One region of the Hymenobacter bucti genome, then DNA from elsewhere that is predicted to be linked to it. Evidence: riboswitches for the same ligand, from Rfam matches in the RefSeq annotation. Region 1 holds a riboswitch; each other region holds the start of a gene.
What was found. A riboswitch is a leader RNA that binds a small molecule or an ion and turns the genes downstream of it on or off. The one in region 1 is predicted to bind S-adenosylmethionine.
Positions count from the first base shown of each region.

Region 2: linked by a shared signal. The riboswitch ahead of metH (methionine synthase) and the one ahead of ACFSDX_RS16835 (trans-sulfuration enzyme family protein) in region 1 are both predicted to bind S-adenosylmethionine.
Region 3: linked by a shared signal. The riboswitch ahead of ACFSDX_RS02055 (peroxiredoxin-like family protein) and the one ahead of ACFSDX_RS16835 (trans-sulfuration enzyme family protein) in region 1 are both predicted to bind S-adenosylmethionine.

Region 1 covers NZ_JBHUFD010000006.1:84,897-88,166, reverse strand. Annotated here, with positions in the region: gene ACFSDX_RS16840 ((2Fe-2S)-binding protein) at 1-438, opposite strand, end outside; SAM riboswitch class I at 831-952, shown strand; gene ACFSDX_RS16835 (trans-sulfuration enzyme family protein) at 1,099-2,295, shown strand; gene ACFSDX_RS16830 (homoserine dehydrogenase) at 2,434-3,270, shown strand, end outside.
Region 2 covers NZ_JBHUFD010000001.1:30,678-33,947, forward strand. Annotated here, with positions in the region: gene metH (methionine synthase) at 1-1,683, opposite strand, end outside; SAM riboswitch class I at 1,757-1,866, opposite strand; gene ACFSDX_RS00125 (SGNH/GDSL hydrolase family protein) at 2,005-3,270, opposite strand, start outside.
Region 3 covers NZ_JBHUFD010000001.1:515,550-518,819, reverse strand. Annotated here, with positions in the region: gene ACFSDX_RS02065 (hypothetical protein) at 1-98, opposite strand, end outside; gene ACFSDX_RS02060 (LysM peptidoglycan-binding domain-containing protein) at 324-611, shown strand; SAM riboswitch class I at 790-907, shown strand; gene ACFSDX_RS02055 (peroxiredoxin-like family protein) at 1,254-1,943, shown strand; gene ACFSDX_RS02050 (O-acetylhomoserine aminocarboxypropyltransferase/cysteine synthase family protein) at 1,991-3,270, shown strand, end outside.

The DNA.
Region 1 (3,270 bases):
CTCGCGTACCTCGTCCTCCGTCTTAGCGCGCCCCTCATTGATGAGGCCCTGCGCCGAGCAAATCTGGCCCGGCGTGCAGTAGCCGCACTGGAAAGCGTCGTGGTCCACAAACGCTTGCTGGAGCGGCGAGAGGTTTTGCTCACTACCCAGGCCTTCAATGGTCTGGATTTTCTTACCCTGGTACACCGTAGCCAGCGCCAGGCACGAGTTAATACGCTTGCCATCAACGAGGACGGTGCAGGCACCGCACTGGCCGTGGTCGCAGCCTTTCTTGGTGCCGGTCAGGTCCATGTACTCGCGCAGGGCGTCAAGCAGGCTGGTCCAGGGCGCAATCTGGATGGTGTGGTCTTCGCCATTGACGTTGAGCGTCACGGCCTGGGCCGGCACCACGTGCGGCGCCGTTTTGTCTAAAGGCTCTTGAATGAAGTGGAGACTCATAAGTAGAGGGGTCGAGGAAATAGGAGTAGCTGCCCCCTAGGGTAGCCAACTGTGCAATTGCTACGGGATACGGCTTAGCTTAAGCTTTTGATGTTTTTACTGCGTCTAAATAAGGAAGTTAACCCAGCGCTCACGGCTTATATAAGCTTGATGGTTAGTGCATGTCTTGTAACGCTGCTACTAGGGCAAAGGGCCGAATTTTATAATAAACTAGCCAAAAACGTTAGCAACAGTAATGCGTTGTATGCTAATGAATACAACGATGGGTTTCGCAGTACCAAGTGTAGTGAAGGAGGAGAGGTAAATCGAAGACAAGCAAAAATATTTTCTTCCAAACGCTTGCATTCCCGGATTTTCCAACTCTACCTTTGCAACATGCTCCTTTACCGGAGCACTTATCAAGAAAGGCGGAGGGACAGGCCCTTTGATGCCTTAGCAACCAGCAGCAATGCGAAGGTGCTAATTCCTGTTCTGAGATGCGGGGCTTCGGCCCGGTTTCAGGAGAAGATAAGTCTACGAGATGCCTTACCGCGGCCACGGTGTATGCTCTTCTGACTTGTCGGAGGGGCTTTTTTTACGCCCTTCCGGTAAGAGATTCTTGACTAGGTGCTTGGGAAATAGGGGTTTACTGTTCCAATCAAACAATAAACTTCTCTTGCCATGTCTATCGCAACCCGCCTCCTCCACTCCATTCCCGTTGACGAGCAAACCGGCGCCATCGCCGTGCCTATCTACCAGACTTCCACCTACGTGCAGGAAGCGCCCGGGGTCAACAAAGGCTTCGACTACGCCCGCACTGGTAACCCCACCCGCCTCGCGCTGGAAAACCTGGTAGCCACCCTCGAAGGCGGCCATTCGGGCTACGCTTTCGCCAGCGGCCTGGCCGCCATTGATGCCGTGGTAAAGCTGCTGTCGGCTGGTGACCAGATAGTTGCCATCGACGATATCTACGGTGGTGCCTTCCGCTTGTTTGAGCACGTGTACCGCCGCCTGGGTATTGACATCGTGTACTGCGATACTACTAATGCCGACAACGTCGCCAAAGCGATTACCGATAAAACTAAGCTCATCTGGCTGGAATCGCCTTCCAACCCCACGCTGAAGGTGTCGGATATCGCGGCCATCTCACAGATTGCCAAAGCGAATGGCTGTTTACTCTGCGTCGATAACACGTTTGCTTCACCCATTTTGCAGCGCCCCCTCGAGCTGGGGGCCGACATCGTGGTGCACAGCGGTACCAAGTACCTAGGTGGTCATTCGGACCTCATCGCTGGTATCGCGGTGGCTAAGACGCCCGAGATTGCGAAAGAGCTGAAATTCATTCAGAATGCTTCGGGTGGCATCCTAGGGCCGTTCGATTGCTTTCTGACCATCCGCGGTATCGAGACGCTGCCGCTGCGCATCGAGCGCACCAGTAAGTCGGCCCTCGAAGTAGCTAAGTTCCTGGAAACGCGCCCTGAAGTGGCCCGCGTGTACTACCCCGGCCTCGAAAGCCACCCCAACTACGCCGTGGCCCAGCGCCAGCAGCCCGACGGCGCTGGTGGCATCATCGCCCTGGCTCTTACTGAAGACACTATCGAAGCGGCTACTAAGCTGGTGACTTCGACCAAGTACTTCAAGCTGGCCGAAAGCCTGGGCGGTGCCAAGAGCCTGCTGTGCCACCCCGCCACCATGACCCACAAATCGACGCCCGTGGACCAGCGCCGCGCCGCCGGCGTGTGCGACGGCCTAGTGCGCTTGAGCGTAGGCCTCGAAGATGCCGAAGACCTGATTGCAGACTTGGCCCAGGCGCTCGACCAGCTAGCCGCCGCCAAGGCAGTGCAGGTAGCCAAGGAAGAAGAGATGGCATTAGCTTAAATTTCGAAAAGTAGCGTGGACTCTGTGAGTCCGCGAGTGAGCACAGCGAATGGCTTGCGGGCGGGTTTACCTAGCCCCACAAATGCTCGCTGCGCTCACTTGCGGATTTGCAGAGTCCACGCTGTATAGCACAGAATCATGACTCGTACGAATATTACCATTGGTCTCTTCGGCTTTGGGGTGGTGGGCCAGGGCCTGCACGCGGTGCTGGAGCGCACGCCCGGCCTGCGCGCCCGCATCGGCCGCATCGCGGTGAAGGACCGCAACAAAGCCCGCACGCTGCCCGCCGAGCTGTTCACCTTCGACAAGCAAGACCTGCTCGACGACCCTAGCCTCGACGTAATCGTGGAGCTGATTGACAATGCCGATGAGGCGTATGTCATTGTAAAGCAAGCTTTGCTGAACGGCAAGGCCGTAGTGACGGCCAACAAGAAAATGCTGGCCGAGCACCTGCCTGAACTCATCGAGCTGCAAAAAACCACGGGCGTGCCGTTGCTCTACGAAGCGGCCGCGTGCGCCAGCTTGCCGGTTATTCGCAACCTAGAGGAGTACTACGATACCGACTTGCTCGACTCGGTGGAGGGTATTATTAACGGCTCGACCAACTACATTCTCACGGCCATGAACCGCGACGGGCAGCCCTACGCCGAGGCCTTGGCCAAGGCGCAGAAGCTGGGCTTCGCAGAAAGCAACCCCGCGCTCGACGTGGAGGGCCTCGACGCCCGCAATAAGCTGGTGCTGCTGCTGGCCCACGCTTTCGGGCTGGTGGCCGGGCCCGAGGAAATGCTGGCCGTGGGCATCGACCGCATTAGCTCCTTGGCCGCGGCGTATGCCCGCGAGCAAGGGCTGGCCATCAAGCTGGTGGCGGAGGCGCGGCGGCTGCCCGACGGCGGCATTGCGGCGGCGGTGCTGCCCACGCTGGTGGCGCCTGGTCACGAGCTAAGCAACGTGCACGACGAGTTCAACGGCCTCGTA
Region 2 (3,270 bases), on a different contig from region 1:
GGTCAGGATGTTGGGGTCGAAGATGATGTCCTCGGCCGGAAAGCCAACTTCCTTGGTCAGAATATCATACGAGCGCTGGCAAATCTCAATGCGGCGCTCGTAGCTGTCGGCCTGGCCCTGCTCATCGAAGGCCATGATGACCACCGCCGCGCCGTACTGGCGCACCAGCCGGGCGTAGTGCTTGAAGCGCTCCTCGCCTTCTTTCAGCGAAATCGAGTTGACGATGCTTTTGCCTTGCACGCACTTGAGGCCGGCCTCGATAACCGTCCACTTCGACGAGTCTATCATCAACGGCAGGCGGGCGATGTCGGGCTCCGAGGCGATGAGGTTAAGGAAGGTCGTCATGGCCGCCTCCGAATCGAGCATACCCTCGTCCATGTTCACGTCGAGCACCTGGGCGCCGTTTTCGGCCTGGGCGCGGGCTACGGCCAGGGCCGCCTCGTAGTCGCCCGAGCGGATGAGGCGCGCAAACGCCCGCGAGCCCGTCACGTTGCAGCGCTCGCCGATGTTGACGAACAAGCTCTGCGGCGTGATATTGAACGGCTCCAAACCCGCCAGCCCGAGCGACGACTGCGCCGTGAGCAGCGCCGGATTGGCGAGCGCGCCATCAGTGGCCAGCTCGGGCTGCGCTTCGGCCGCGGGTTTGTCGAGGCCACGCGGGCCGTATTTATCCGCTAAGCGCTTGAGCTCGGCAATATGCTGGGGCGTGGTGCCGCAGCAGCCGCCCACCACGTTCAGCAAGCCTTCTTTCAGGTAATCTTCGACCAGCGCAGCAAATTCCTGGGCGCTCTCGTCGTAGCCGCCGAAGGCATTAGGCAGGCCGGCGTTAGGGTAAGCTGACACCGACACGTCGGCCAGGCGAGCCAGCTCGCGCACGTACGTGCGGAGCTGGTCGGCCCCTAGGGCGCAGTTAAGGCCCACGCTCAGCAGCGGCAGGTGCCGGATGCTGTTCCAAAACGCTTCTACCGTCTGCCCGCTCAGGGTGCGGCCCGAGGCGTCAGTGATGGTACCCGAAATCATGACCGGCACCACCCGGCCGCCCTCATCGAAGAACTGCTGCACCGCGAAAAGAGCAGCCTTGGCATTGAGCGTGTCGAAGATGGTTTCGATGAGCAGCGTATCCACGCCGCCCTCCACGAGGCCGCGGGTTTGCTCCAGGTAAGCCGCGGCCAGCTCATCAAAGGTCACGGCGCGGTAGCCGGGGCGGTTGACGTCAGGCGAGAGCGAGGCGGTGCGGTTGGTGGGGCCAATGGCCCCGGCCACGAAGCGCGGCTGCTCGGGTGTGAGGGCGGTGTACTCGTCGGCCACCTCGCGGGCTATTCTAGCCGACTCATAGTTAAGCTCATACACCACGTGCTCCAAGGCGTAGTCGGCCTGCGCGATGGTGGTACCCGAAAAGGTATTGGTTTCCACCATGTCGGCCCCGGCCGCGAAGTACTCGGCGTGAATATCCCGGATGATGTCGGGCCGCGTCAAACTCAGCAGGTCATTATTACCGCGCAGCGGGTGCGAATGATTCGCAAAGCGCGCGCCCCGAAAGTCCTCTTCCTCCAGCGGGTAGCGCTGAATCATGGTGCCCATGGCGCCATCCAGAATGAGCAGGCGCTGGCGCAGCAGCGCGGGCAGCGGCGAGATACTAGCGGGATTGGGTGCGACGGGGGCAGCGGGCGAAACGGCGGGCATAATCTTCTGGGCAAAAACGGCGGCAAAAACCGCTATCCAGAAAGAAAGCCGCGCCGGGCGGCGCAGGTTCCGGCTGATATCTTCTTTGGTCGCAAGTACTTGACCAAACAGGAGTTGGCACCAGCCCTAGGGCGGTTGCCAAGACGTCATCGGGCCTGGTCCCTCGGTCTTTCTGGATAGCAGCGACTACGAAGATACAACGGCCGGCCGGCACTTTACCTAAAACCTGAACTAGTTGCGCTTTGCCGCTTTGCGAAACGCAAAAAGCGCCTTCCCGACGAGAGGAAGGCGCTTTTCAGCAAGACAAGCAAGGCGGGCTACCTAGGGGAGAAGAACGCCCCGGTAGTTGGTGGGGTTCACGGGCTGCACCGTGGAGCCGTAGGTGGTGTTGATGGCCCTGATAATGCCATTGGCTACCAAGGCGTAGCCACGGGGCGTGGGGTGCACGCCATCGAGCGAAAACAGGTTGCCGGTGATGAAGCTGGTCGAATTATTTACCCCATTATAAGTGGAAGTACCGGAGGCAAGGGAGCCAAAAAAGGCATTGGCATCGAAGAAAGCCAGCCCTTTGGCCGTGGCCGCGGCCCGCAGTGAACTGTTGAAAGCCGTAGTAGCGGTGGCCACGTTGGCTTGCTCGGTGGGGTCAAGCACGAGCGTGCTCGGGAACGGATTCAATACGCTTTGGCCGAATGCTCTCGTAGTATCAACTCCTAGGGCGGTGAGAAAGCCCCCAAAAACTGCCCCCGTGGGAGCTGAGCCAGTGGCTTGGCGGTAGAAATCGCGCCAGTACCGGCCCGTGGGCTGGCCATAAAGGCCAATGTAGGGCGACGCCGTGAGCGTGAGGAGCAGCGTACCACCAGCCGCGTTGCGAATGCTGGCCAGCGTAGCCGTCGTCACGCGGGTATTGGCGGCGCCGGGGGCCAGGATGCCCGTCGTGTACACGAATGGAGCCGCCGTAGGCACGTTAGCCGCCGCAAACGAGGCCCGTGCCGACGGCCCAACAGTGGTAAAGAACGGAATCCCCGTAACGTCCGGAATATTACTCACTACTCCTTTGGCACCGCTGGCCGTTAGCGCATTGATAATACGCACCGCCTTGAGATTAAACGTGTCGGTGCGGGTGATGCCGCTGCTAGCTACGGCACCGCCGGCGGTGGCGTAGCCAAGCACGTCGTTGTTGCCCAGCCAGCACGAAAAGAAGGTGGCGGTGGCTGCCTCCGCTTTCACTCGCTGAAAGTACGTTTGGCCCGCGGCGGCATCGGGCGTGATGCGCTCGAAGTAGGGGTTGCCCTGCGTGCTACCGTAGCCTACCGTTTGAATATCAGCTAGCTTGATGCCCGGCACTCCGAGGTTATTAATAGCGTCGGTGTACTTGGTGTAGAGGGGGGCCGTGGCGGTGCCGCCGCGCACCGCCAGGTTGGTAGTAACGGCGGCCGTGATGGGTGCCCCGGCCGCCGTGAAGCCGGCTAGGCGTAGGTAGCCCGAGCCATTGGACTGAGCCGTGGTGAAAAGCGGCTGGGTAAATGTGCCGCCGCCCGCCTGGGCAAACTGCTGGGCCAGCATGCTGGGGTAGGAGTTGAGTTGGCC
Region 3 (3,270 bases), on a different contig from region 1:
ACTTTGCCCTTATCACTGCACGAGGCAGCAACAAAGAGGAGCATAAATGCGCACAGCAGCGACGCGGCGTAGGACCGAAGAGAAGAAGGGGTATTCATGGAAGAAAAGGGTTTGGTAGAAGTGAAAGACGAATGAGCTACTGCTAATACCAGTAACGGACCTGCTTACGCGGTGCAATTTTTTTGGTTATTAATCATAACCTTTGAATTACTAAAGCGTATTAGTCTCCGCAAACCCACCGGGTAGTTCACTGGCTTCGGCTAAGGACGGCTACGCCGAGGTTGTCTTATCTCCTTTTCTTTCACTGCCAATCATTTGCAGCCATGGGCTTACTCGATTTTCTGACCAATGAGGGCGACAAAAAGCCCGTTGCTCCTGCCCAACCGGCCGCTACCGGCGCCGGCACCGATTTTTTCGGTAATAGCAAGCCCGAAGCCACTACCGGTGACACGTACACTGTAGTAAGCGGCGACTCGCTTTCTAAAATTGCTAAAAACCACTACGGCGATGCCGCTAAGTGGCACCAGATATACGAGGCCAACGAGGCCATCATCGGCAGTAACCCTGACAAGATTGAAGTCGGTCAGGTGTTAACCCTACCTAGTCTCTAGGTACTTTTTGCAGAAAAAAGGTGAGAAAAGCCGCTCCAGATTTGGGGCGGCCTTTTTATTGCCCGGTTAGCCCAGTTTGGGGCGCGGGCGGCCCCTTATTGCGCAAGTGGGCTTCGTGCATATCTTTGCCCGCACCAACCCCTGGTACTCCCCGCAGCCGGCGGGGCAGTTAGTTTCAGTTTTATACAGAAGCGGCGAGAGATTAGGCTCCGTGACCCGCTGGCAACCTTCACTTTTGGAAAGGTGCCAATTCCTACCCCTGCCCGGCGTTGCTGCCGGCACGGGAGCTATAAATTGAGTACCATGCAACAATCCCTTTCCGCCGTTTTCCTGCTTTCCCCTGCTCCAGCTGCCACCCGCAGCCAGGCTTGGAAAGCTACGTCGTGTACCCACGCCGCCACCCACCGGGCAGGGCGCTCGGACGAGCGAATGCGCTGTTGCAGCGCGTGTTGTTGCCGCTGAGCAGCAGCTATCTTTTTGCGAGTTCGGCTGGGCACACTAGCAGCTAGTAGCCGCTGGTTAGGGCCAAGTACCTTGTAAGCTTGCGCAGCTAATGAGCAGCTTAACTACTCGGTTGACTGCCTCTGGCCGCCTACTCCGCCCAGTTTCTTCACTTGCATCCACCTATGGTTACTTCATTCTATGGCAGTCTCCACTTCTTCAGCACCCACCACTTTTCAGCAGGAACTCACTGCTACGGCGCAGCACTTAGCTTCCGTACTGCCCCCGGCCGCCGCCCAAACTATTGATGGCGGCATCACGACCGTCGCAACTTCGGGCTTGGCCAGCCGCGCATTGCAGGCGGGCCAAGTGGCCCCCGGCTTCACGCTGCCCAGCGCTACTAATGAGCCGGTTGCGCTCGCTCAGCTCTTGCAGCAAGGCCCGGTGGTGCTGGTATTTTACCGCGGCAACTGGTGCCCCTACTGCAACGTGCAGCTGCGGGCCTACCAGCAACTGCTGCCCGAACTGGCGCAGCACGGCGCCACCCTTGTGGCCGTATCGCCCCAAACGCCCGACCTTACCAGCCTCACCGCCAGCGAAAAGTCGCTGACCTTTCTGGTACTAAGCGATGTAGGCAACGTAGTGGCTCGGCAGTATGGCCTGGCGTATAAAGTAGGCGCCGAAGTGGCCGATACCTTGCGCAGCGTAGGCATTGACTTGGCTGCTCACAATGGTACTGCCGATGACGAGCTGCCGCTCACGGCCACCTTTATCATTGGCACCGATGGCCTTGTTAAGTGGTCGTGGGCCGAGGCTAACTTCAAGCACCGCGCCGACCCGGCCGAAATTCTGGATGCGCTGGCGCAGGCTACCGCACCCCAAACCGCCTAACCAGGCGGGTATTTTTAGTAATCTTTAGTCTTCATTTCTTCCTTCCCATGGCCACCCCCAACCTGCATTTCGAAACCCTTCAACTACACGCCGGGCAGCAGCCCGACCCCACCACCGGCTCGCGCGCGGTGCCCATTTACCAGACGACGAGCTACGTATTCAAAAACGCGGAGCACGGCGCTAATTTGTTTGCCCTCAAGGAGTTTGGTAACATTTACACACGCCTGATGAACCCAACCACCGACGTGTTTGAGCAGCGCATTGCGGCGCTCGAAGGCGGCGTAGCGGCCGTGGCCGTGGGCTCGGGCCAGGCGGCGCAGTTCATTGCGCTGAATAACATCCTGAAGCAGGGCGATAATATCGTGTCGAGCTCCTACCTCTACGGCGGCACTTACAACCAGTTCAAGGTGGCTTTTAAGCGCCTAGGTATCGAGGCGCGCTTTGCGCAGGGCGATGACGCCGACAGCATCGAGGCGCTGATTGACGATAACACGCGCGCCATTTACCTCGAAACCATCGGCAACCCGAGCTTCAGCGTGCCTGATTTTGAGCGTATTGCGGCCGTGGCCCGGAAGCATGACCTGCCGCTGGTAGTAGACAATACCTTCGGCGCGGGCGGCTACTTGTTTCAGCCCCTGCTGCACGGCGCCAACATCGTGGTGGAGTCGGCCACCAAGTGGATTGGCGGCCACGGCACCAGCGTGGGCGGCGTAATTGTGGACGGCGGCACCTACGACTTCGGCAACGGCAAGTACCCGCAGTTTACCGAGCCCAGCGAAGGCTATCACGGCCTGGTTTTCAACGACGTATTCGGCAAAAACGGGCCGTTTGGTAACATTGCCTTCGCCATTCGGGCCCGCGTGGAAGGTCTGCGCGACTTTGGGCCCGCCATCAGCCCCTTCAACTCTTTCCTGCTGCTGCAAGGCCTCGAAACCCTGAGCCTGCGCGTGGAGCGCACCGTCGAAAACGCCCTCAAAGTAGCCCAGTGGCTGGAGCAGCGCCCCGAGGTGGCCCACGTCAACTACCCCGGCCTGGCCAGCAGCCCGCACCACCAGAATGCCGCCAAGTACCTCAAGCGCGGCTTCGGCGGCGTGCTCTCGTTTGCGCTGCACGGCAGCAAGGACACGGCCACGGCCGTAATCGACAACCTCAAGCTCATCAGCCACTTGGCTAACGTGGGCGATGCTAAAACGCTCATCATTCAGCCCTCGGCCACCACGCACCAGCAGCTCAGCGAGCAGGAGCAAATTGCGTCGGGCGTAACGCCCACGCTGCTGCGCTTGTCGGTCGGCATCGAGCACATCGACGACATTCTGGCCGACCTAGG